One region of the Paenibacillus andongensis genome, then DNA from elsewhere that is predicted to be linked to it. Evidence: a T-box and tRNA genes for the amino acid it is inferred to sense, from the RefSeq annotation. Region 1 holds a T-box; the other holds one or more tRNA genes.

What was found. A T-box is a leader RNA that pairs with one kind of tRNA and senses whether it is charged. The one in region 1 lies ahead of leuS (leucine--tRNA ligase), so its partner is inferred to be a tRNA-Leu.
Region 2: it has a tRNA-Leu gene. The T-box ahead of leuS (leucine--tRNA ligase) is inferred to sense a tRNA for this amino acid. The anticodon was not compared.

What each region holds. Positions count from the first base shown of each region.
Region 1 is NZ_CP104467.1:3,101,608-3,112,697, forward strand. Features, by position in the region: gene aroE (shikimate dehydrogenase) at 1-833, shown strand, start outside; gene yhbY (ribosome assembly RNA-binding protein YhbY) at 854-1,147, shown strand; gene NYR53_RS13575 (nicotinate-nucleotide adenylyltransferase) at 1,160-1,747, shown strand; gene yqeK (bis(5'-nucleosyl)-tetraphosphatase (symmetrical) YqeK) at 1,737-2,303, shown strand; gene rsfS (ribosome silencing factor) at 2,322-2,669, shown strand; gene NYR53_RS13590 (CvfB family protein) at 2,666-3,559, shown strand; gene NYR53_RS13595 (class I SAM-dependent DNA methyltransferase) at 3,561-4,319, shown strand; T-box leader at 4,388-4,663, shown strand; gene leuS (leucine--tRNA ligase) at 4,751-7,219, shown strand; gene comER (late competence protein ComER) at 7,252-8,073, opposite strand; gene NYR53_RS13610 (ComEA family DNA-binding protein) at 8,336-9,028, shown strand; gene NYR53_RS13615 (deoxycytidylate deaminase) at 9,136-9,648, shown strand; gene NYR53_RS13620 (DNA internalization-related competence protein ComEC/Rec2) at 10,173-11,090, shown strand, end outside.
Region 2 is NZ_CP104467.1:6,585,466-6,596,555, forward strand. Features, by position in the region: gene kdpA (potassium-transporting ATPase subunit KdpA) at 1-6, opposite strand, end outside; gene NYR53_RS34555 (potassium-transporting ATPase subunit F) at 54-131, opposite strand; gene NYR53_RS29455 (APC family permease) at 1,082-2,908, opposite strand; tRNA gene NYR53_RS29460 (tRNA-Leu) at 3,686-3,767, opposite strand; tRNA gene NYR53_RS29465 (tRNA-Glu) at 3,786-3,857, opposite strand; gene corA (magnesium/cobalt transporter CorA) at 4,008-4,937, shown strand; gene NYR53_RS29475 (methyl-accepting chemotaxis protein) at 4,998-6,740, opposite strand; tRNA gene NYR53_RS29480 (tRNA-Ser) at 6,894-6,982, opposite strand; tRNA gene NYR53_RS29485 (tRNA-Asn) at 6,992-7,067, opposite strand; gene NYR53_RS29490 (SprT family protein) at 7,087-7,560, opposite strand; gene NYR53_RS29495 (hydrolase/acyltransferase) at 7,675-8,028, shown strand; gene cmpA (cortex morphogenetic protein CmpA) at 8,199-8,363, shown strand; gene NYR53_RS29505 (hypothetical protein) at 8,798-9,514, shown strand; gene NYR53_RS29510 (Tex family protein) at 10,211-11,090, opposite strand, start outside.

The sequences.
Region 1 (11,090 bases):
ATACCATTCTATTTGGGGTTTTCGGAGATCCAATACGGCATTCCCGTTCCCCGATTATGTTGAATCGGGCTTTTCAGGAAGCAGGTATTAACGCAGTTTATGCTGCTTTCCACGTTCGTCCTGAAGAACTTGGGGATGCAGTTCGCGGGATAAGGGCATTGGGATATCGAGGTATCAACGTAACGATTCCGCATAAAGTGGAGGTTATGCAGTACTTGGATGAAATCGATGAAGGGGCTAGGATCGTTGGGGCGGTGAATACCATCGTTCATGAAGCTGGCAAGCTCATCGGTTACAATACGGACGGTATTGGCTATGTGCGATCACTCAAGGAAGAGACAGGTATTGAACTGAAAGGGAAAAGCGTTCTTCTCCTTGGGGCTGGTGGAGCTGCCAGAGGCGTTGCCTATGCGCTTGCCAAAGAAGGAGCTCGCCGTATCTACATCGCGAATCGTACCAAAGAACGCGCCTTGGAGCTTGCCAACACAATCAATGCTTACACGGAGGCGATTGGACTTGGCATGGACGAGTTAGGACCTGTTGTAGATGAGGTCCAATTCGTTCTGAATACTACTTCGGCCGGTATGCATCCTCATGTAGATGAAGTGCCATTACCGATTGAACTTCTACGTTCGCATCATCTGGTCAGCGATCTCATTTATAATCCGCGAATTACAAGATTTCTTCGTGAAGCGGAAGCAAGAGGAGCCCGCATACATGGCGGACTCGGTATGTTTATTTATCAAGGTGCTTTTGCCTTTGAATATTGGACTGGCACCCCTGCGCCCGTTGCGGCGATGAGACAGGTGGTAGAACAGTCGTTAGCTGAATAAGAATGAATAGAGGGACATCCATGTTAACAGGCAAACAGAAACGTTATTTGCGCTCAATGGCGCACCATTTAGATCCGATTTTCCAAGTAGGAAAAGGCGGCGTAAACGATCATTTAATCCGTCATATTCAAGAAGCTTTGGAAGTTCGTGAATTAATTAAAATTACTGTGCTCAACAACAGTGGAGAAGACCGCGACGAGGTCGGTACTGAATTATCCGAAAAGTCTGGTGCAGAGCTCGTGCAGGTTATTGGTAAAATCGTCGTGCTTTACAAAGAATCGCGTGACAAGAAGAAGATTGAACTGCCGCGCTAAAGAGGTGGAAGTATGCTTGTCGGAATAATGGGTGGCACCTTCGATCCTATTCACAGCGGTCATCTGATCGCGGCGGAAAGAGCGAGGGTGGAAGCAGATCTCGCGGAAGTGTGGTTGATGCCGGCAAATGTGCCGCCGCATAAGCCAAATGCACCGAAAGCAACGACGAAGCAGCGATGGGAGATGGTTTGCCTTGCTGCGGAAGGCAACCCTTTTTTTCGTCCAGTTGATATCGAAATCAGCAAAGGCGGCGTATCTTATAGTATCGATACGATTGAGCTGCTCTGCAAAGAATATCCAGGTACGGAATTTGCTTATATTATAGGTGCGGATATGGTTCAATATTTGCCGCAGTGGCATCGCATTGATGACATCGTGCGGCATATTCGCTTTATCGGATTAGCTAGACCTGGTTATGAACTTGATTTGTCTCAAATGCCTATTAATATTCGTAATCGTGTAACAATTGTACCGATGCCGCTTGTTGAAATTTCGTCAACAGCTATTCGAAAGGAACGGCTAATGAAAGGTTCTGTCCGTTACCTTGTCCCAGACTCGGTGAATCGTTATATGGAGGTGAACCGGTTGTATGAATCGTGAAGAACTGATAACGGCGGTAAAGGAACAAATGCCTGAACGCCGCTGGCTGCATACACTCGGTGTCATGGAAACTAGCGTCATTTTGGCGAAGCGCTTTGGTGGAGACCCGATCAAAGCCGACCTTGCGGCTATTTTGCACGATTATTGCAAGTATTGGCCCGTTCAGGAGCAAGCTAAGATTATCCGCGATAACGGATTGCCCCAGGACTTACTGGACTATGAGAAGGAGCTGTGGCATTCGCATGCTGGAGCTTATATCGCTAAGGAGCAATTTGGCATCCAGGATGAGGAGATCCTAGATGCCATCCGATATCACACCTCCGGCCGTGTTCAGATGACTTTAATGGACAAAATCGTATGCTTAGCGGATTATATGGAGCCTGGACGTGATTTTCCGGGTGTTGATCTCATTCGCGAACTCGCTGAGCGAAGCCTAGAGAAGGCGCTGGTCGCCGGTTTTGATTCTACAATTAGCTTTTTAATTGCCAAAGGAAAACGGATTTATCCACTTACTATTTTGACTCGAAACGATTTGATTACACAAATAAACACTTAAATCTTGGAGGATGATTGAATGAGTAAAAACCCAGAAGAAATTTTGGCTTTTGTTGTTGAGGCTGCTGAAGATAAAAAAGCGGCAGATGTGGTAACCCTGAACTTGAAAGGCGTATCTTTAATCGCCGATTATTTCGTTATTTGTCACGGGAATTCCGAAACACAAGTGCAAGCGATTGCCGGCGAAGCTAGAAAGAAAGCGCATGAGCACGGCGTTACTATCAGAGGCTACGAAGGTATTGATACAGCAAGATGGGTTCTGCTTGATCTAGGGGACGTTGTTCTACATGTTTTCCACCGCGATGATCGTGAATACTATAATATCGAAAGACTTTGGTCCGATGCCAAAGTTGTGGAGCGCGTATGAGAATGGAAGCAGGATCCCTTGTTACCCTAGAAGTAGCGAGGGAAGTTCCTCCTAACGGTTATTTCTTAACTGACGGCCAGCAGGATGTACTTCTGCCTTATGCGGAAATCGTAGGCAAGATTGCGCCCGGTGAACGTGTTGAAGCCTTCTTGTTCCACGATACGCAGGACCGATTGATGGCTACGATGAAACGTCCTCTTCTTCTCATGGGCGAAGTAGGACTCCTGGAAGTCGTAGATATTCATCCTAGATTTGGATATTTCCTGGAAATGGGCCTGGGTCGCAACCTATTGCTTCCCTACCGACATGTACCGGAGCTTGAGGAACTGCGTCCTCAAGTAGGGGATAAGGTATTTGCCATATTAGCTCACGATCGGCAAGGACGTTTAATTGCTAAGCTGGCTCTGGAGGAGGACCTGGCTCCTCTTTGCGTTCGTGCACCCTCGAGTTGGAGTAATCAGTGGGTCAAAGCACGTGTGTACAGACCGCTGCAAATTGGTACCTTTGTCATTTGCGAAGCCGGAGTCCTTGGCTATGGTGTTATTGGACTTATTGCTGCTCCTGAACGGACACGCTTGCTGCGTGTAGGTGAGTTGGTTGAAGTACGGGTCGCATTCGTGCGTGAAGAGGATGGACGGGTCAATCTATCGATGCGACTCCGGAAAGAAAAAGGGATCGATGAAGATTCGGAGCGCATTTTGAGTGTCCTCCAAGAACGGCCGGGGAATGCGATGCCATTTTCGGATAAAACGTCGGCTGATATTATCAAAGATCGATTTGGCCTCAGTAAAGCGGCTTTCAAACGCGCATTAGGCAAGCTTATGAAGGACGGGCTCATTTATCAAGAGGATGATTGGACCTATCTGAAGCAAGAGGAGACGCAAGGTTAACATGAGTTACGAAAAATTCGCGTACACCTATGATCGCTTGATGAATAGCATGCCATATGAAGATTGGCTTCGTTTCGTGAAAGAAAGCTTCGAACGATTTGGTATGCAACCATCTACGATTGTTGATCTGGGCTGTGGTACCGGGAATTTGACGATTCCTTTAGCCAAGGAAGGGTACCAGCTGACAGGTATTGATTTATCTGAAGATATGCTGGCAGTTGCCGAGCAAAAAACGGGAGAGTACAAAAGTCAACTGCGCGGTGGAGCCATTCATTGGGTACAACAGGATCTACGTGAGTGGGACCTCGGTGAACAAGTGGATGTCGCGCTTTCGATCTGTGATAGTCTCAACTATTTGTTAGAAGAAGAAGATATCGTGGACGCTTTCCGTCAAACCTTTGAGGGGCTTAAGCCAGGCGGTCTTTTCCTTTTTGATGTGCATACACCTGAGCAGTTGTTCGCTTATGCAGACTCTCAGCCCTTTTTCTTGAATGAAGACGATGTTGCCTACATATGGACAAGCGAGTTGAATGAAGAAAGAGTGCAGATTGAGCACGAGTTGACCATATTTGTCAAAGATAGCGGCTTGAATACGTTCCGACGCATCGATGAAACTCATCAGCAGCGAGCTTATTCTTTGCAATGGCTTAAGGACACGCTGCTTACTGTCGGTTTCACAGAGGTGCATATGGCTTCTGATTTTACTTGGGATGAACCTACCTCTATGACAGAGCGAGCTTTCTTTATTGCAAAGAAATAACGTCAATGAAGTCCATTGCGGCTTGACAGTGCGGCATTATTTTACATATAATCAAAGCTAATTAGATTGTTAAAGCTTAGAAGAGGATTAGTAACTTGTACAGCATCTCTCAGAGAGCCGGATGTAGGGTGGAAGCCGGTAGATGTCAGTCTTGTGAACTCGCCTTGGAGCTAGAAGGTGAATCGCCATTTAAAGCGGAGAGACTTTGAGTTACACTTAAAGATCCCTATAAATAGTGCTAGCCGGATCGTCTCACCCGCGTTAAGGGGAAGAGTGAACACGGGCAAAGAATGCCTTGTGTTAACTAGGGTGGTACCACGGGAATCTAACCTCTCGTCCCTAGCGATATCCGCTAGCGATGAGGGGTTTTTTGGCGCTTACAGCGCTTAGAACCATGGATAGGATAGCTGTACACAGGGAGGATTTTACACATGACACAGGAAACGAAAGAAACCAGAGAAACAAAAGAGCAGCAAGGCTATAATCCACAAGCTATTGAGCCGAAATGGCAAGCTTATTGGGATGCGAAGAAAACATTTAAAGTGCTTGAAAATTCGGATAAACCGAAGTTTTATGCGCTGGATATGTTCCCTTACCCATCTGGAGCTGGTCTGCATGTAGGACATCCAGAAGGCTACACAGCAACAGATATCGTTTCACGTTTCAAACGGATGAGAGGCTTTAACGTCCTTCATCCAATGGGATGGGACGCTTTTGGACTTCCTGCTGAACAGTACGCACTGGATACGGGAAATGATCCGCGAGAATTCACCAAGAAGAACATTGATACATTCCGTCGTCAAATTAAGTCACTAGGCTTCTCGTACGATTGGGATCGTGAAATTAGTACAACAGATCCTGAGTATTACAAATGGACACAATGGATTTTCATCCAGTTGTACAATAAAGGACTCGCTTATGTGGATGAAGTACCCGTAAACTGGTGTCCTGCGTTGGGGACTGTTCTTGCAAATGAAGAAGTGATTGACGGTCTGAGCGAGCGCGGTAACCATCCCGTTATTCGTAAGCCAATGCGTCAATGGATTCTGAAGATTACTGAGTACGCTGAACGTCTTCTTGAAGATCTTGAGGAGCTGGATTGGTCCGAAAGTATTAAAGATATGCAGCGCAACTGGATTGGTAAATCAACAGGCGCAGAAGTTCAATTTGCAATTGATGGACACGATGAGAAGAGTCTGACCGTGTTTACAACTCGTCCAGATACATTGTTTGGCGCTACGTATTGTGTTCTGGCACCTGAGCATGAGCTTGTTGCGCAAATTACTACAGATGATCAAGCCGCTGCCATTAAGGAATACCAAGAGAAGGCGTCACGTAAAAGCGATCTTGAGCGTACGGATTTGGCCAAAGACAAAACAGGTGTTTTCACAGGGGCGTATGCTGTTAATCCGGTAAATGGCGCGAAAGTGCCAATTTGGATTGCTGATTACGTGCTTGGCGGCTACGGTACGGGGGCAATCATGGCTGTTCCTGGACACGATCAACGTGACTGGGAGTTCGCGAAACAGTTTGATTTGCCGATTATCGAAGTCGTTCAAGGCGGAAATGTTGAGAAGGAAGCTTATGCGGGGGATGGTGAACACGTCAATTCCGGTCCGATTAATGGTATGAACATCGAACAAGGGATCAGCCATATGATCAGTTGGTTAGAGCAAAACGACAAAGGCCGCGGCAAAGTAACCTATCGTTTGAGAGATTGGCTCTTCAGCCGTCAAAGATATTGGGGAGAACCGATTCCAATTCTTCATCTTGAAGATGGCACAATGAAGCCTGTTCCCGTGGATCAACTGCCGCTCTTACTTCCGCAAGTCGATGAAATTAAACCATCTGGTACAGGAGAATCACCGCTTGCGAACGTATCCGAATGGGTAAACACGATTGATCCGGAAACCGGCATGAAAGCTCGCCGTGAAACGAATACCATGCCGCAATGGGCCGGCAGCTGCTGGTACTATCTGCGTTTTATCGATCCGCGTAATGATAAAGAGTTTTGCTCGCATGAGCTTCAGCAGCAGTGGCTGCCTGTAGATCTTTACATCGGCGGAGCGGAACATGCTGTACTTCACTTGCTGTATGCGCGTTTCTGGCATAAGGTACTTTATGATCTTGGTTTTGTTCATACCAAAGAGCCTTTCCATAAGCTCGTAAACCAAGGGATGATTCTTGGTGAAAACATGGAGAAAATGAGTAAATCTCGCGGTAACGTTGTCAATCCGGACGATATCGTCAGCGATCAAGGGGCTGATACGCTGCGTATTTATGAAATGTTCATGGGACCGCTTGAAGCTACAAAACCATGGAATACAACAGGTGTGGATGGTATTCATCGTTACTTGAATCGTGTCTGGAGGCTGTTCATTGACGAGAATGGTCAAATTAACGCTAAAATCAGCGCCGACGAAACATTGGGCAGTGATACGTTCAAACGTACTTGGCACCGGTCGATCAAAAAAATAACCGAGGACTTCGAAGCTCTTAGGTTTAATACGGCGATCAGTCAAATGATGATTTTCGTTAACGAAGCCTATAAAACAGAACGTTTACCGCTTGAAGCAATGAAAAATTTCGTGCAGATGTTATCTCCAATTGCTCCTCATTTGGCTGAAGAACTTTGGGAGAAGCTTGGCGGCACAGAATCAATTACCTATCAGCCTTGGCCAACCTATGACGAAGCGTGGACTGTCGATAATGAAATAGAGATTGTTGTACAGGTTAATGGTAAAATTGTTGATCGTGTGCTAATTTCCAAAGATACAGATGAAGCAGCGATGGAGAAAATCGCATTTGAACTCGATAAAGTTAAAGAAGCGACCGCCGGAAAGGCCGTTCGCAAATTGATTGTTGTAAAAGGCAAATTAGTTAATATTGTTGTAGGATAGCAAGGGAAGTTGGCAATTTGGGAAGGCTGCTGCTACAAATTAAAGAGCAGCTCAGCCTTCTCAACGTCTTCTTCATATTTGGCATGTGTAGCAGAGATGACACTTGAGAATATCCCCGCAAGCTCGTCGTCCAAAATCCGTAAACCTTCCTCTGTAACTCCACCGGGGACAGATACACGTTTTTGTAGAGTAGCAGGGTTGAATCCTCCGGTCGTCAGCAGCTTTCCTGTGCCTAGCGTCATTTCACTGGCAAGTAAGGTAGCTTCCTCAACCGAAATACCAGTTGCCTCAACAGCTGCATCAATAAAAGATTGCAGAAATTTGGCAAGAAATGCGGGACCGCAGCTGGATATGTCCGAAGAGATCCGCGTAAAATTTTCGGAAACACGAATTGGTGAGGAAATATGCGCAAATAGATTCTCAAGCCATTCTTTGTCCTCGGGCTGCATTCGATTTCCATGAATACATAGTGTAGCACCACTTAACACGTAGTTCGTGATACTTGGGATAATTTTGCTGATTTTCGCAGGCAGAAGACCTTCCAAATGTTTGAGCAGGACAGGACTAGTAATGGATACGATGAATTGAGAGGGAAGCACGTCCTCTTTGATTTCATCAATAACCTTCTTGAATTCAGACGGCTTCACACATAGAAAGATGAGATCGCTCCCCAGTACGACTTCTCTATTCGACCCGGCAACATGTAGTCCAGGATATGTCTCCGCAAGCAGCTCAACTTTACGTATCGTTCGATTTCCCGCAATAATTTGCTCCGGATTGAATGCTCCAGAATGAATGAACGCTTCAATCAGAATACTTCCCATACTCCCAGTACCGATGAATCCTGCTTTCATCCAGTAATCCCTCCCGAATAAATCAGTCACTTTCTTTCATAGTTTATTGAACGGGGCTCGTTTTAAATGCCATGCCATTCGGATGCTTTTTCATGTATATGTTCATATGTCAGTAATTATGTTTGGAAAAGCTTAAGTGTAAGTTTTGATGAAGGAAAACTCTAAAGTTTATGCTTACGAAGTTAGTTTTGCTAAAGCAAAACGCTAAAGTTCATGCTTACGAAGTTAGTTTTGCTAAAGCAAAACTCTAAGGAGGGAATTCGTGGATTTTTTAAGTTCCAAAAGAGGAAGGATACTGCTCATGGCGGCAGTGATCAGTTTATTTGCTTTTGTCGTTTGGCCATTCCTTCGTGGGGGCAGGTCTTTGATACGGACAGATTTTATGCCTATGAACACTCAAATGCAGGCTATGATTGCTCAAAATAGTGAGGAGCCGGCACCTGAGGTAAAACCTAGAAAATCAGACTTGAAATCTACTATAGGGACAGAACCGAAGGGTGCGAAAGGCACAGGACCGAAGGCAATGATAGACCCTGAACCCAAAGCAACGATAGACTCAGAGAGGAAGGAAACGATAGATACAGAATTGAAGGCAACAATACACACAGAACCGAATGAAACAATGGACACAGAATTGAAGGCAACAGGAGACACAGTACCGAAGGAAACAATACCAGCGTTTTCATCAATTTTTACGCCTTCTGTGGTATCTAATGAAAAAGCTGAAACTAATTTGCCGGCAGCACGGTCTACGGGACAATTGGATCTTAATACAGCTACGCTCAAGCAGCTAGATGAATTACCGGGCATTGGAGAGAGCAAGGCAAAGGCCATACTGGATTATCGGTTGAAAAAGGGGAGATTCAGCCGGATTGAAGAGCTGATGGAAGTGAAGGGCATCGGGGAGAAAATGCTCGAGAAGTTAAAGGTATTTCTTTATGTAACTTCGTCTTAATCCTTTCCTTTCTTTTAATTTGCTAGGAAATATGAGAGAATACTAGAAATGAAAAAAGGGATCCAAGATTAAAGAGGGGTATTCTGAAGGAGGAATAACAATCCGTTATGAGCAACCGTAAAGATTGGGATACTTATTTCTTAGATATTGCTTACATGGCCTCAACGCGATCAAGGTGTAACCGTCGGCACGTTGGGGCAGTGTTGGTTCAAGGTAAGAAGCTACTTGGAACAGCTTATAATGGTGCGCCCATGGGTGTACCCGATTGTACAGAGGCAGGTTGCATGCTTGTAGAAGAAATCGAGCTAAAAGTGGTGGATGATACCGAGGAAGTTATTCGTAAACAGCGATGTATTCGTACGATTCATGCAGAGCAAAATCTGCTGCTGTTTACGGATCGGGAAGATCGCGAAGGATCAACTGTCTATGTGACAGATCAGCCATGCTGGACATGTGCGAATATGTTGGCCAACAGTGGTGTGACAGAAATCGTTTTCCATCGTGGATACCCCAAGGACCATGAGAAAGTAAGCCATTTGATGGAGGACAGAGGCATCGTATTCCGTAGAATGGAAGGATATGAACCTCCGCCTGGTACGGTATCTGACGTCGTGAATTAAATATGTCTACTGAATTAAGAGGAAGAACCTCTTTCTAGAAGCAGCCAATGGGGCTGCTCTGGGGAGAGGTTTTTTGTTTGTTTATGCAGCTGGGAAAAAGCATGGAAATCAAAGGACTCCAAAAATCGATTTTTGAGTCAGATACCAGCTTCGTGAAGGTAGATGGGCTAAGGTGGTTATCAATGTTGTAGTTTCTACAACAATTTATACGCCAAAAGGCTATTTTGCAACTTGAAGTTGCAGTTTGTACAACATTTCGAGCTCATTTGTTGCGAAATGGCCTTTTATGGGGCTAAATTGTTGTACATTATACAATAACTAAGGGGAATATGCGGGATCTAGACAATAATTGTTTTACTTTCTACAACATCTTTCAATGGAGAATATGGATTCATTCATCCGGCGACCTCAAAAGAGCATATATGACGATGGATTCCAATATGAGACTCCTCAAAGGTGAAAGAGATGGGATGGATGATTACAATTTGGCTTTATAACATTCAAGAGGAGGGGGGAAATTACATATGCAAATGCTATTGAAACGACCAGTTGTTATAGGTTGTTGTCTGTGGATAACTGGCTACGCGCTGGCGCTCTATACGGAGCTGCGGTGGTTATCTTTGATGACGAGCGCGCTGCTGTTAGCCGCGCTTATCGTCATCTACGCGCTGCGGCTGCCTGGCAGACAGCCGCTGTGCGCCTTGCTGCTGGTCGGAGTAGCCTATGGCTACTTCCAATGGACCGACCAGCGCAACGTCTCTGCGCTGCTGCCGCTGGCGCAGCAGATGACCCTTGACGGCAGCGAGGTCACGCTGCTCGGCAGATTTTCCAGCCCTGTCACCGTAGACGGCGACAGGGCCAGCTTCACGATGGAAGCGGAGTCCATCCGCTTCCCAGACACGGAAGCTTTCCCGCTCGGCGGGGAAAGCGTGCAGGTCTCGCTGCGCCTGCTCCAGCAGGAGCAGCAGGCGGTGGCATCGGGCTGGCGCCGAGGCGACGCCCTGACGCTGCACGGGACGCTGCGCAGCCCGTCCCCGGCCCGCAACTTCGGCGGCTTCGATTACCGCCGATACCTGCGCCTTCACCACACCCATTGGCTGCTTTCAGCCAAAGGAGTGGATCAGGCGCAGGTCGAGCCTGCGGCTGCGCGCATAAGCGTCGTCCAGCTGCTGCGCTGGAACGACGAGCTGCGCGGAGCCCTCAGCAGGCGCATGGACCTTATCTTCCCCGCGCCGCAGGCGGGGTTCATGAAGAGCATGCTGATCGGTCAGACGGACGATCTGGATCCCGACCGCTTCCAGCAATTTTCGGAGCTAGGTTTGACCCATATTCTGGCCATATCCGGTTTGAATATCGCTGTATTTCTTGGTGTTTGCATTTGGATCATGCGCCGATTAAAGCTGGCGAAGGAGACCTATTTGCTAATTTGTATATGGCTATTG
Region 2 (11,090 bases), 3.5 Mb from region 1:
TCCCATACCCATAGTAGGTTCTCCCCCTGCTTACATAAGCTCATATTCTATGCTTAAAATTTCTCTGGTTTCACTAGAACAAAACCGAGATATACCATAATGGCAAATGCAATTATTCCAATAACAATCATATGTTTGCCTCCTAAAAGGATTGGTCAATAACCTCGTTTCGGTACATGAGCTCACGCTTTTTCACAATATTTCACAAATCCCCAAAACACTACAAATGATACTGCGATTAATAAAACCATCGTCACATCGTTGTACATAACACACCTCCTTGAAGTCAGACAGAACCAATTGCTCCCTGGAACAGTGTAACGCCGAACCGTATAAAAAGGGGGTAAAGAATCTATAGCATCTGTATAAAAAAAGCATAAAAATTGATTGGCTCAGAATGAGATATACGCCCCAGTAGAATGCTCAAATAAATAACTGGATACATAATAGATTCACTCTCCTCCAAATTTTGAACAGCAAAAAGAAGCCTAAGAGCAGAGAATCTCTACTATCGGGCTTCTTAGCAGCGTTAATAAACATGCTGTGAAAAGTGTAAACCCAATCTTTCGTGCATAGGCAGGGAAGCAGGTTCCAAGCGCTGTTGCAGGTTCCTTTGTAAGGGACTATTGCTGCTCGCCGGTGCACAAGTAGCTTTTGCCTGTAGCGGCTGAATCCCCTTAGGGCTTCACCAACGTTCGAGGAGAACAATTACTCAACGGCTCAAAATTACTGCGAATGTGCAGAGATTTTTGCTAAAATCGTTTAAAAAAAGGAAAAGCCTGCTATTCTGCAGGAATTTTATCTTTTCCATCCTGAAATTAAAAAAAGACCGTAAAAGCCTGCACTATTGCAGGAATGTACAAACAGGAGCTATTCGAAGAAAAAAAGCATGTACAATTGCAGGTATTTACGACAGCCACAGTTACTTCTTCTCATTAAGCTCGCTCAAACCCAAAACATACAAATCTCAAGAAAAACCATCCTACGCCGTTCTTGAATGAGTGTCTATTAAGACATAATCTTCAAGATTATTCGTAGGTCTATGGAGACAGCAGCCTTACATGAATGTAAGGCCACCTTTTTATTTTTTCAAATGATAAGGTACTGTCGTTACGATAAGATCCCTTCTGTAGAGCAGGAAAGCTTTAATAAGTAAGCTGGATTGATTATGGAGAATATGCTGCCAGCTTTTCTTTGGAATGAACTGCGGGATTAAGACAGTTACCCGATAATTGGATTCAGCCGCTTTATGCTCGACTGTATCAATAAATTTCGTCAATGGTTGAACAATGCTCCGATAATGGGAATGTAAAGTCACCAGCCTTATATCGGGTTGCCACGTATTCCATTTCTCCTCAAATTGTTTCTCGGCGTCTCTTTCGAAAGCCACATAAACGGCGATGATCTGATCGGGCGAAAGGGATTTGGCATAATTCAAAGAGTTCTCTACCACATGTGTAATACCCGCAACAGGCACAATCATCACATTTCCTTCAATAGGAATCGCTGGTTCACAAGTTGTTATTCGTAATTGTTCGCCAACGGCCTCGTAATGTTTCTTGATTTGATGAAAAATAAAAACAATCAGAGGCAAAAAGACAAGTACGGACCACACCTGCCCAAACTTGGTAATGAAGAAAATCATCATGACCGTAAAACTCATGAAAGCTCCAACTAAATTAATCGTTAATTTAACAATCCAGCCTTTCGGTTTCTCACGGATCCATTTCATCAGCATCCCCGTCTGTGCTAAGGTAAATGGAATGAACACTCCGACCGCATACAGAGGGATTAAATGCTCCGTTTTTCCTTTGAAAAGAATGATTAACAGGATTGATGTAACCGCAAGAAAAATGATCCCGTTGGAATACCCTAGTCGATCTCCTCTAATCGTAAACATCCTTGCTATAAATTTATCCTTGGCCAGATTAACAGCCAGTAAGGGGAAAGCGGAATATCCCGTATTCGCAGCTAGAACAAGAATCATAGCTGTTGTGCCTTGAATGATGTAATACATAAAATTTCTACCGAACGTTTCCGCAGCAATTTGCGAGACAACCGTTTCCTTTTCTTTGGGAGAAATCCCATAGTAATACGCTAGATATACGACTCCCGCAAATAAAAGGGCAAGTAATAAACCCATCGCCATCAATGTTTTGGAAGCATTTTTTGGAGCTGGATCTTCGAAGTTTGGAATGGCATTAGATATAGCTTCAACCCCTGTTAAAGCAGAACTCCCCGATGAGAAGGCTCTCAGTAATAAAAACAAGGAAATACCAGCAACAGGCGTGCCAATTGGAGCATGCAGTTCAGCTGAGACATTCCCCGTTACGATATGGTATAATCCGACACCAATTAAGATAAACAAAGCCAGAACAAATAGATACACAGGATAAGCTAAAATAGAAGCCGACTCCGTTATACCCCTGAGATTTAAAATCGTAATGAAAATAACAAGTAGGACGGCAATAATCACATTATAAGGATGTAAGTGCGGAAAGGCAGAAGTAATGGCATCCGTACCAGCCGAAATACTTACCGCCACCGTTAGTATGTAATCAACTAAAAGGGATCCTCCTGCAAATAAACCCGCGTTCATCCCGAGATTTTCCTTCGATACGACATAAGCCCCGCCGCCATGCGGATAGGCATATATGATTTGTTGATACGACAATATAAGTGCTACTAGAAGAAACAGAACACCTATTGCGATAGGGATTGTGTACCAAAAAGCTGCCGCACTTACGGTAATCAAAACGATTAGAATCTGCTCAGGCCCATAAGCAACTGATGATAAAGCATCGGAAGATAGGATAGCCAAAGCTTTCTTTTTATTAAGCTTTTGTTCCCCAAGTTCGTTTGACTTTAACGGCTGACCGATAAGAAATCGTTTAATTACAGATAACATGTTATCACCCGCCATGTTTTTTTAAGTTCATTTCATTTTACCCAATTGTGTGAAAAAAGAATCATACATATCGGATATCGATAATCCAATTTGATTCCTAATGCATTGCATTTCGTTGCATAAAACATACAATATTGCTGACAAAAGTAGTGCTTTTTCATCAAAGGATTCGACAAGACTCAAATTGAATAACTATCGTACTATACTTAGAAAGGTTGTGGCTTCAGTGTACTCACACGAAGATTTAATCTCCATTCGACTCGCGATCATGCTCTTTGTGGTTCCAATACTGGGCGTCGCATCACTTTATTTGATTAGTTAAAAAACATACCAGGAGCTCCTATGGGATGCGTTCTTAGCCCATCACTTAACAGACTGGACCATTTGACAGACTACAGAGCATAGCGCTCACATGAAAGGTTGTGCAGTCATGAAATGGATGATCTGGAGGTTCAAACCGAAGTCAGTGAATGTAACAGGGTACATCCGGTTTCACGGCACTTGGTATGTAATACATGAGTAACTTATTACCAAAAGACGATACCAAGAAGTAACACCATAGTAAGCCCTTCGGGGCTTTTTTAATTTGCGATTAAAACAAAAAACGACCCACTGCCATTAATGGCGTTGGATCGTTATTCTCCTGAATATATCTGACATCCGATAGCTGTTCTCAATAAGGGGGATTTATAAAGCTGTACCACCATGTTTCAAACATCCTGTTACAAAACAAAAAAACCCTCAACTAGTAAGGGTTTCAGGCTTGTAAAACTGGGATGCGGTCGGAGGGATTTGAACCCTCACGCCTTGTGAGCGCCACCCCCTCAAGATGGTGTGTCTGCCGTTCCACCACGACCGCGAGGTATGAAAGTAAAGATGACCCGTAGGGGACTCGAACCCCTGTTACCTCCGTGAAAGGGAGGTGTCTTAACCACTTGACCAACGGGCCACGAATGTCTGTAAGCTTATGCAGCCCATTTTGACGACATTTGTAATTATAATAGATTCTGTCGTCGTTGACAAGCACAAAATCTGGAATGCTCACAGGCAAATATGGTATGCTGAGACCAATTCCAAATACTCGAGGTGCTTGTCGTTCATGTTAATTTATGAATCTACCCATGGAACGGTCCATGAGGAAACGGTACGCGTTCCCGGCTCGAACGAAGTAGCTTGGGTGAGAATGGAGAACCCCTCTCCTGATGAAGTTAAACATGTCTTAGGCGACTTATACAAGTGCCACCCGCTGCTCGTTGAGGATGCAATTAAGCTGAACCAACGACCGAAGATGGATACGTATAAGAATCATGTTTTTCTGACCTTTTTTGCGATATCCGAGCAGCTAGAACCGAAGGAAATAGGGATCGTGATCGGATCAAATTTTGTGATAACTGTATACAAGGACAATCTCCCCTTCATAGATCAGCTTTACCTTACCTGCCAAGAGGTCGAAGATCGATTAAGGCATCCAGGAGCCATACTTCATGCGATACTCGATCGATGTGTCGATGATTACTCCATCGTTGCGGATCATTTTGATGATCGCCTAAATAGCATGGAACAGGCCGTATATCGCAACCCTAGGATTCGCATTGCACAGGATATTTTCCAACTTAAACGGAGTATGCATCAGCTGCGCCGCGTCATTGTGGAGGAAAGGATTACTCTTTCCGCCATCGCGCACCACTCCTTCCCCTACACACGTGAAGAAGATGATGTCTATTTCCTGGATATCATGGATCACATCTCACGAGTCGTGGATTCTTTGGACATTTTCCGGGAATCGCTAACCGGTCTTCTCGAGCTCCAAATGAGTATGAAGTCCGACCGGATGAATGAAATTATGAAGACATTAACAATCTTTAGCACGATCTTTCTTCCTCTGACTTTCGTCGTCGGACTGTATGGCATGAATTTCAAAAACATTCCCGAGCTGCATTGGGATTATGGATATCTATACGTCTGGATCCTTATGATCCTCTTAAGCTGTGTGATGTGGTATTACTTTAAACGTAAGCATTGGTTTTAACAAAAAAAGGCACTTCACCGTGAATCATCATTCACAGGGGGTGCCTTTTACAATTAGCAGCTATTTAATTTGAAAATAAGAAACAGATTGATTCAAAGTATCTGCTACAGATCTAAGCTGTTCGGAAGCAGCAGCAATATTCTGCATCATCGCCAACTGCTCCTCGGTTGCAGCAGCAACTCCTTGCGATTTGTTCAAAATCTGCGTTGAAGTCGTTGCCGATTGATCCATGGTCGCAGAAATCTCCTCGGAGCTTGCCGACATTTGCTGGGTAATCGCTGAAGTCTCATGAATTTGCGTCACAATGTGTGTCACCGATTGCATGATGGTATGAAAGCTCTGATTCACTTCATGCATCATGCTCGATCCTGCACTAGCTTCCTGCTTGGTTGCATTCATGGAATTGGAAACACTGGCGATCTCGACTCTCGTCTCATGGATTAATTGATTAATTCCCTCTGCTGACTCGATAGATTGCGATGCAAGCTTACGAATTTCGTTCGCAACAACGTTAAACCCTTTGCCGTGCTCACCCGCTCTAGCTGCCTCGATGGAAGCATTCAGCGACAACAGATTCGTTTGATTCGCAAACGTTGTAATGCTCGATGCAATAAGACCAATCTCATCCGATTTACGTGTTAAGGATTGTACGGTTTGTGAGAGCTGCTCGACCGATTTCAACATGTTCACGATTTGCTGCTGCAGCTTCACAAGCAAGTCATTGCCAAGTTCGGCATAGCGAGAAGTTAAGGAAGAGTGCTCTGCCATAACGCCTGAATTTTCAGCCACCCTTTGAATCCCAATCGCCATTTCCTCAATCGCTCGGCTCGTTTCTGCACTGCTTCTTGCCTGCACCTCGACGTCCTGCGTCATCTCTTGAATACTGGTAGCCACATGCTCAGAGGCTTTAGCCGATTCCTTGGAACTATCCGAAAGCTCGATAGATGCATCGTGAACGAACTGCGTATTGTGAGCGATCGTACCGATCAACCCCTTAATTTTCGAAACCATCATATCTACTGACTCTGTAATTTTTCCTAGTTCGCACTTGGTATACTTGACCTGAGGCTCATGTCGAAGATCTCCTGCCGCTACTTGGCTGGTAACTTTCATGATGTTTTTGACCGTTTTCATTATCTTACTAATAACCATCCAACCTGCTGACATGAGCAAAATGATGATCATTGCAACAGATATGTAGATTGTTTTTGCCGTTTTATCATTTTGAGCCTTGATCTCTTCAATATTTGATTTCGCATAGGCATCCAAAATTTCACCGATTTGATTCATGCCCTCGCGGCCTTTTTCGAAAGTTGCTATTAATTTAGCATCATTAATAATCCCTTTTCCAGTACTTGAAGACTGAACAACCGCATTCGCTTCTTTCACCCATTGGTCAAAAGACGTATGAAATCCAACTATGTTCTGCTCAATGGTTAGCTTCGTCTCTGTATGCGCTGTTTGTAACAACTGTTTAGCATTCATAATATCTGCCGCTTGTCCAACTCTTGTATTCGCTTGATCGATATTGTCTTTTAAGACTTTAAGCTGCTTCGTCTTCTCTTCCGCAGTCAACGTCCCCGATACCAACAGCTGGTAAGCTGTCAAAGCCTGATACATATCACGATCGGCATTCAAGATAAGTGAAGTGCTTTTATTCGTCGTTTCGTAAAGGGATGATGCCAATACTTCCGTATTGGACTTGCTTTGCTGCAGTAAAAACACACTTGTGCCTAGATACAGCATAGAAGGAACTAATAGTAATAAAAGGAGTCTTACACGTATTGAAAACAATTTTGCCACAAATTCTACCCCCGTCATTAATCTATTTTTGATCACTATACCCGAAATTCGTTTGATAGATGTTAGAAAACTGTTAAAAATGAATGTGCTTCACTAACAAAAAAAGCCCAACGGCATGAACGCCATTGAGCTTAATTTCAGCTATTTCAGATACGGAGAGAGAGGGATTCGAACCCTCGCACCGCTTACGCAGTCTAACCCCTTAGCAGAGGGTCCCCTTATAGCCACTTGGGTATCTCTCCAAAAAGATATGGCTCCCCGAACAGGACTCGAACCTGTGACAACTCGATTAACAGTCGAGTGCTCTACCAACTGAGCTATCAGGGAATGAACAAGTATTATTTTATTATGAAGGCGCTGGTAAGTCAAGTGTATACGATTTCAATTTCCCCTTACATTTTCCACATGCATATTTCCGTACATCCATTTTGCGCTTGCGGTAGTATTCGGTTTTGCAATTGACGCATTCCAACCTATATTTATAGGATTGTTTCTGGGAAGCCCGCGGCAGCGAACGACAGAACCGGGTACCTCCGACCTCAGCCAGCAAGGTTTTGAAATCATGATCGCGATGCTGGTAGCCACGCTTTAATATATGCAAATGATAATGACAAAGTTCATGCTTAATGATTTTCTCAATCTCATCTCGTCCAAATGTCTCCCATTGCATCCAACTGATTTCGATATCATGGGACTTGGTAAAATAACGCCCGCCCGTCGACCTCAACCTCCGGTTAAACCGCGCCTGATGTACAAAAGGCCTCCCAAACGATGCCATAGAGATCTGCTCGATCCATTGCTGCAGCTCTCGATCCTCCATCCCCATTCGCTCCTTTGACAAGTTCTCACTTGAATTTGTACCGTATGTACGGCTATACTGTCAAGTAGAAAAGAAGATCGAAAGCTTTCTAAAGAAAGGATTTGAACAACCCTTATGCCGCAAATGCGATATGTCATTCTTAAGCTCGAACAACAAGTCGAATTCGTTGAAATGCCATCTTCCTACTCTTATCAATTGACAGCTCTGAATCAAAGATTGCACAAAGAATTAGAGAAATTGACCGCTGACCAAGTACCTCAGCTTCCACGAGTTATTGCCGAATGCGACGACTTGGAACTAGTTGGCACCGCGCATACCCTCATTCAAGGTTTAGATTATATCAATCATTTGGAAAAGACCTTCGCTGGCATTCAGGAAAAGTCGTATCCACTTATTTCCTTATTGACTGAAATTCGCGCACTTCAAGCCCAACTGGAACAGTGGTATGAAGAGGATTTTGAGGGTTAATCTGCAAGAGAGTTATTAGAAAAGACAAAGCGAAAAAGTAAGACAAAGCAAAAATTAAGGCAAAACCAAAATTAGAGCAAACCAAAAAGTAATGCAAATCAAAAGGACCTGCACCCATCGAAGAAATCCTTCATATGCTATTATTACATGGCGAAGAAGGGGATGGGCATATGCCGCAATGGCTCTGTAATCAATTAATGCGGGCCTTCCAGAACAAAAACCGCAGACAAATCCGATTGCTGAATGATAGCTGGTACTTTTACCGCACCCGCCGCTCACAAGAGGAGTGGCCTGATACCCAATCGACGGACGGACCGGGCAAGCGTAAATTCTGATAAAAGAGCTAGTACTTGCGAAGCGGGTGCTGGCTTTTTTGCATAATGAGAAGAAGTGACTACGATTGTGGTAAGCCTGCAATTATACATGCTTTTTTTCTTTGAGTAGCTCCTAATCGTAAATTCCTGCAATCGTGCAGGCTTTTTCTGTCTTTTTTAATTTCAGGATGGAAAAACTAAAAATTCCTGCATAATAGCAGGCGTTTCCTGTATTCAAACGATATTAGCAAAATACCTGCACTTTCGCAGTTATTGTGGGCAGAGGTATAGAAAAGTAAACATTTGTTAAAAAAAGGTTGCATATTTGAAATGTGCCCTCTATACTGTAAATAAATGTAATAGCTTATCGGAGTGAAGCACACTCGATCTTGCAGAATGATTCTGCGGTTCGGGTGTGCTTTTTTTTCGTACATAAAAAGGGGGAGTCGATTATTATGCCACGTAAAACAAGAGGTTGGTTAAGAAAAATGCGTGAACTTGGGTTGGGGAATCAAGGGTTTGGTGGTTGGATGAGTGGTTCCGAATTGATGGTTCAGCGTAGGCATTTAAGAGAGATGGCGGTCGTTCAAGATAGGCAGAGCAGGAACAATGCAGTTCTTGAGCAATTGGGATTTGTGCCAGGTAGGAATAATGCTGTTCATGAGCAAGCGGGATTAGTACAAGGCAGGAGTAATGCTGTTCATGAGCAAGCAGGATTAGTACAAGGCAAGAACAATGCTGTTCATGAGCAAGCAGGATTAGTACAAGGCAAGAATAAGGCTGTTCATGAACAAGTAGGATTAGTACAAGGCAGGAATAATGCTGTTCATGAGCAAGCGGGATTAGTACAAGGCAAGATGAGTGTAGTTCAGAAAAATAATGTTTATCCTTTGTTACCGAGAAAGGCTGCTGCTAACATACCGCCCCTCTCACCTGTCGCCATACTAGAAGCTGACAAGTGGGTGTTACGGAAGCTACTAGTCATCCAAATAGCCAAGCGTCGCAGCGGCAAAGTACGACTTCAGGAAGTCGCTGCCGAATGCAATGTAAATATTCGTATTGCTGCCGAATGGCTAAAGCGCCTTTCCCTTGAGGGGATGATCTCTCTTGTCGCTGGTCAACGGAATGTAATGGTTTACTCTCTGAAGGATGTGGGGCGAGTTCATAAATAAACACATTTGCCCCTATTGGTGGGGAGTATGTATGAATACTTGTTGGAGAGGGTGATGTCGGATAGGTGATGGCGCTCGGAGGTGGGCGTTATGAGTAACTTAAGGAAGGATGATGTGGAGTTTCGCGGATGGTGGTAACGACTATTGGATGGGCGTACGAGTAACTTACGGAAGGATGATGCGGAGATTTCCTGATGGCGGTAACCCCTCTTGGATGGGCGTACGAGTAACTTAAGGAAGGATGATGCGGAGATTTCCTGATGGCGGTAACCCCTCTTGGATGGGCGTACGAGTAACTTAAGGAAGGATGATGTCGATAACCCATCTTGTCTAGGCTTACGAGTAACTTAACGAAAGGATGATGTGGAGATTCGCGGATGCCGGTAATGTGTCTTAGTTATGCGCATGAGTAACTTATGACTCTCCCCCACCTCGCACCCCAATAAGAGTCCCTAAAGGCTGTTATTTGAACAATTTCGACCAAAAAATTGAAATAGAAGTCTCTACAGGCTCTTATATGTAAATTTCATTATTAAAATTCTTATTTATATCAGAATAAGAGTCCCTAGGAGCTTCAATTAATCGAATATGCCATAAATCAGAAGGAATTAGAGCCTTTGGAGGCTCTTATTAGCAAATGCTGAGCCTACAAAAAAAAGCAGCTGATAGCAAAACGCTACCAACTGCTGCTGTTTCTTATTGCTGAGGCTTTTTCATGGTCAAGCCTACGCGACCTTTTTTCTCGTCTACGTTCAGCACCCAGACTTGGACGATGTCCCCAACGGACACCACATCCATGGGGTGTTTCACGAAGCCGTTCTTGAGCTGGGAGATGTGCACCAGCCCATCGTTCTTAATGCCGATATCGACGAAGGCACCGAAGTCGATAACGTTGCGCACTGTGCCGGTCAATTCCATGCCCGGCACAAGGTCTTCAAGCTGCAGCACGTCGGTGCGGAAGATCGGCGCGGGCACTTCGTCCCGCGGATCTCGCCCAGGCCGCTGCAGGCTGTCTAGGATGTCCCGCATCGTCGGGACACCTACGCCCAGCTTCGGAGCCAGTTCCTCTGGCTCCAGCGTCTGCAGCAGCGCTAGCAGCTGCTGCGAGCCCAGCTGCGCCAGTTCCAGGCGCAGCTCCTTGAACAGCCGATCCACCACGTCGTAAGACTCCGGATGGATCGGGGTGTTGTCGAGCGGGTTCCGGCCGCCCGGAATCCGCATGAACCCGACACACTGCTCGAAGGTCTTCGCGCCAAGGCGCGGAACCTTCGACAGCTCCTGTCGGGAGCTGAACTTGCCGTTCTCCTCGCGATACTTGACGATGTTCTTTGCCAGTGTCGCGTTCACGCCCGACACGTACGAAAGCAAGGACGGGGACGCCGTGTTCAAGTCCACGCCGACATGGTTAACGGCCGACTCCACGACGGCCTTCAAGTTTTCATCCAGACGTTTCTGCGAAACGTCATGCTGGTACTGCCCGACGCCGATTGCCTTCGGCTCGATCTTCACTAGCTCCGCGAGCGGGTCCTGCAGCCTCCGCGCGATCGAAATCGCGCTGCGCTCGGCTACGTCGAGC